2 regions of the Pseudovibrio sp. Ad13 genome follow, and region 1 is predicted to be linked to the other one. Evidence: predicted binding sites of a transcription regulator. Region 1 holds the regulator's gene; the other holds the start of a gene.
What was found. Region 1 encodes PhoB, which activates phosphate uptake and scavenging genes when phosphate is short. Its sites were predicted from a motif close to TGTCATNNANCTGTCAT; they were not measured.
Positions count from the first base shown of each region.

Region 2: a site for PhoB is predicted at 1,103-1,119, ahead of PsAD13_RS27460 (DUF465 domain-containing protein). Genes of this name have one in related genera too.

Region 1 covers NZ_LMCC01000005.1:460,358-462,562, reverse strand. Annotated here, with positions in the region: gene PsAD13_RS08920 (GcrA family cell cycle regulator) at 1-169, shown strand, start outside; gene PsAD13_RS08915 (GNAT family N-acetyltransferase) at 270-734, opposite strand; gene phoB (phosphate regulon transcriptional regulator PhoB) at 812-1,507, opposite strand; gene phoU (phosphate signaling complex protein PhoU) at 1,581-2,205, opposite strand, start outside.
Region 2 covers NZ_LMCC01000019.1:19,710-21,914, forward strand. Annotated here, with positions in the region: gene PsAD13_RS23535 (acyl-CoA synthetase) at 1-842, shown strand, start outside; gene PsAD13_RS27460 (DUF465 domain-containing protein) at 905-1,075, opposite strand; gene PsAD13_RS23540 (DUF465 domain-containing protein) at 1,474-1,686, shown strand; gene purE (5-(carboxyamino)imidazole ribonucleotide mutase) at 1,810-2,205, shown strand, end outside.

The DNA of each region.
Region 1 (2,205 bases):
CATCCTGACATTGAATGAGCGCACCTGTAAGTGGCCGATTGGTGATCCGAGTTCTGATGACTTCTATTTCTGTGGGCGCCAGTCTGATGCGGGTACACCTTATTGTGCGCATCACCGCAGCATTGCCTATCAGCCCGTCAGCGACCGCCGCAACCGCCGCGCAAGCTAATTTGAGCTGAAAAAGCAACGTATTGAGCCGGGTCCAAAGCCCGGCTTTTTGCTGTGTTTGGTGCCGTTCTGATCTGGCGCTTGGCGCTCTGGCCTGACAACTAGTGTGTTTTAAAGGTTTGGCGGGTGACGGCGCCCCAGTATGGGTCCGTATAATTTTCTTCCAAAAACTGACCTGAGGTGTAAGTGCTGATAACAGAACGCCAAAAAGCAATGGCCTGATCAGCGCCTTCAATCTGCTTGATCTGCCAGTTACCGGGCATTTGATCAAACAACGCAGCCGCAAAGCGCTGTCCCAGTTTATGTCTGCGGAACACTGGCACCACATAAAACTCGCAGACTTCAAAGTCGTGATGATCTTGCCGCCTGATTGCAGCTAACCCGGCGGGAATATCATCATTTAAAGCCAGATAGCCGGTGATGTTGCCTTCAAGAAGCGTGTCTTTGGCAAACAAACCATCCGCGTTTGGATGTTTGTGTGTGAGAGGTGAGAACTCTGCCTCATAGGCCTGACAGAGATTGTCGTAGATATGAGCGGTCGCTCGATCAACCGTCTTGATTATCATTTGTTATCCGCATTGTTTTTGGTCTGCACCTCTGGAAGGGAGATGCAGTTTCACAATGCGCATATAGCAGAGATCAATTACCCAACAGCGAACTGGTCGTTGAAAGCGTATCCGGCGCCGCGAACGGTGCGGATCGGGTCTTTCATGCGTCCTTTGTTGATGGCTTTGCGCAGGCGGCCTACGTGGACGTCTACGGTGCGCTCATCGACATAGACATCATGCCCCCAGACACCATCCAGCAGCTGTTCACGGGAGTAAACGCGGCCAGGTGCGCTCATGAGAAACTCCAGCAGGCGGTATTCTGTGGGGCCGAGGTGGATTTCGCGGCCTGTTCTGCGCACGCGGTGGGTTTCGCGGTCGAGCTCGATGTCACCAGACTTGAGCATTGTGGAGACAACTTCTGGCAATGCACGGCGGAAGATCGCGCGAACACGGGCCATAAGTTCCGGAACGGAGAACGGTTTGACGACGTAATCGTCGGCCCCGGTTGCCAGACCGCGGATGCGCTCGGATTCTTCACCGCGCGCTGTCAGCATGATAATCGGCATGCGCTCGGTTTCTGAGCGTGCCCGCAAACGACGGCAGAGCTCGATGCCAGAGAGGCCCGGAAGCATCCAATCCAGCAGCAGCAGGTCCGGCTGGCTTTCCTGCAGCAGGACTTCCGCCTCATCTCCTCTTGCGCACACGTCAACAGTGTAGCCCTCTGCTTCAAGGTTATAGCGCAGCAGCAGGCTTAGCGGTTCTTCGTCTTCTACAATCAGTATCTTAGGCATATTAAAGTGCTCTCTTTGCACCTTCTCTTATAAAGCAATTGCGTGTGTTCTGCTCGTTATAAGTGAACACACTCTACACGGTTGTGCTCTGCGCCAGCTCGTCCGTCTTTGGACGATCTGTTGGAAGGTGGCTTCCGGAGATCATGTAGTAGATGTTTTCTGCAATATTGGTTGCATGATCACCGATGCGCTCAATATTCTTTGCGCAGAACAACAAGTGCGCGCACATGGTGATGGAACGCGGGTCTTCCATCATGTAGGTGAGCAGCTGACGGAACAGGCTTGTATAAAGCGCATCCACTTCGTCATCGCGAACATGTACGCGCTGGACAACCTCAAGATCGCCAGAGGTGTAGGCATCCAGAACGGCTTTGAGCTGTTCAAGTGCCAGATCAGACATGTGCTCAACACCCACAGCGAGCTGCTTGTTGTTGAATTCAGATTCAATCGCCAGTGTTCGCTTGCCGATGTTCTTGGCCATGTCGCCAACGCGCTCCAGATCGTTGGAGATGCGCATGGCGGCGATGATGTCGCGCAGGTCGCTTGCCATTGGCTGGCGGCGTGCGATCACGGAGATGCACAGTTCTTCCAGCTCGGCCTGCATGTTGTCCAGGCGCTGGTCGGCAGCGATGGTGCGGGTTGCCAGTTCGCGGTCCTGTCTCAGCAGTGCGGTGACAGCATCGTGAACAAGGGTTTCT
Region 2 (2,205 bases), on a different contig from region 1:
TCTGGAATGCCTTGGCAGATGAGAAAGTCACGCACCTCTGCGGTGCTCCAATCGTGATGTCCACGCTGCTCAACACCCCCGAGGACCAAAAGCGTAACCTCACCCATGATGTCGAGTTTTTCACCGCCGCCGCACCACCACCTGAAGCTGTTCTTGCAGCGATGGCAGAGGAAGGTTTCAATGTTACCCATCTCTATGGGCTGACAGAAGTCTACGGCCCAGCCGTCGTCAACGAATGGCATGATCATTGGAATGAACTTCCGGCATCAGAACAAGCTGCATTGAAAGCCAGACAAGGCGTCAATTACGTCGCTTTGCAGGATCTCGCTGTTCTCGACCCCGAAACCATGAAGCCAGTCCCTGCTGATGGAGAAACCATTGGTGAGGTCATGTTTAAGGGCAATGTGGTAATGAAAGGGTATCTGAAGAACCCCTCCGCAACACAGGAAGCCTTCAACGGCGGTTGGTTTCACTCTGGAGATTTGGGCGTTCAGCATGAAGACGGATACGTCCAGCTCAAAGACCGCTCCAAAGACATCATCATCTCAGGAGGTGAAAACATCTCATCCATTGAGATCGAGGAAGTCCTCTACAAACACCCGGAAATCTCATCAGCAGCAGTGGTTGCCCGTCCCGATGACAAGTGGGGCGAAACTCCCTGTGCATTTGTGGAGCTGAAAGAGAACAGCAGTGTGACGGAAGACGATATCGTAACCTACTGCAAACAGCATCTGGCCAGCTTCAAATCACCAAGAACTGTTGTCTTCACAGACCTGCCGAAAACCTCAACAGGCAAGATCCAGAAGTTCGTACTGCGCGAAGAAGCAAAAAAGATCGGCTGACCCTAAACAAAAAATGCGCCGCTAAAAGCGACGCATTCTCTATTCGGTTAAGAAAAAGGAAGCTACCCTGTCACTCGTATTCGCGAGATCTCATCCTTAAGCTTCAACTTTTGCCTTTTTAGATTGCCTAGTTCGATCTCATCCATCGAAGGATGGTGCTTGGCTGTTTCCAGCTCCCTCTCAATGGTAGCATGGCGGCGTTCCAGCTCAGTCAAATGCTCACGGATGGACATAGGTTTTGATCCTCCTACATTGTCTCTGTTACAGGTGGATGATGGCACCATTTTATTGAGTTGTCGAACTATGATTAGCTGTTTTTTTGGGGCCTCTACAACGCGAGATCGCTAATTCATGAAAAACTTAGGGAACTTATAAATGACCCAGTAAATTTAATGGGTTTCATATTCCACTCAAAAGAGAACTTCACTAAGTATTCAACCCTATATATACGCTGCGTAAATCCGTCATGAGACAACACTTCCTGTAAAAATCGAGAGACTCTTGTTCATCACCGCTGCACATTCGGTATACTGTTGCCGAGCGGTGAATTGCGACAACGCGCCCCACCAGATTTGATCAATGATGGGTCTCGTTGCACACAGACCGATATGTGTCATGTGAGGACAAAACGATGACGGAAGATACTCTCGATCAGGATAGCAAGCGTTCCGAGCTCGCTGAGTTGCGACAGGAGCATCGGGATCTTGATCATTCCATCGAAGCGCTCATTGAAACGGGACGGGCAGATGTTCTCCAGCTGCAACGCTTAAAGAAGAAAAAACTGATGCTAAGAGACCAGATTCAGGTACTGGAAACACAGCTCTTACCTGACATTATTGCCTAAATTAGAGGCAGAGCTCTAACCTTCGTATACTATTGGCATTTCTTGTTGTAATTGGCTTGAAACACGCCGTGTTATTTCTATAATCCGCGCTTTCTTCCCAGACGCTCAGAGGGTGCCCGTTTTATGAACCGCACAGACCAGCCAGAAGTCGCTATCATCATGGGAAGCCAATCCGATTGGCCAACCATGAAAAATGCTGCAGATACGCTAGAAGCACTGGGAGTTTCCTATGATGCTCGCATCGTCTCAGCTCACCGCACCCCGGACCGTCTGGTAGAGTTTTCCAAAACAGCAAAAGAGAACGGCTTCAAGGTTGTTATCGCTGGCGCTGGCGGAGCAGCCCACCTTCCGGGCATGGCTGCATCCATGACACCGCTGCCAGTGTTTGGTGTTCCAATTGAGTCGCGCGCCCTTAAGGGACAGGACAGTCTCCTTTCCATCGTTCAAATGCCAGCAGGCATTCCGGTCGGCACTCTTGCCATTGGTCGTGCAGGTGCTGTCAACGCAGCATTAATGGCA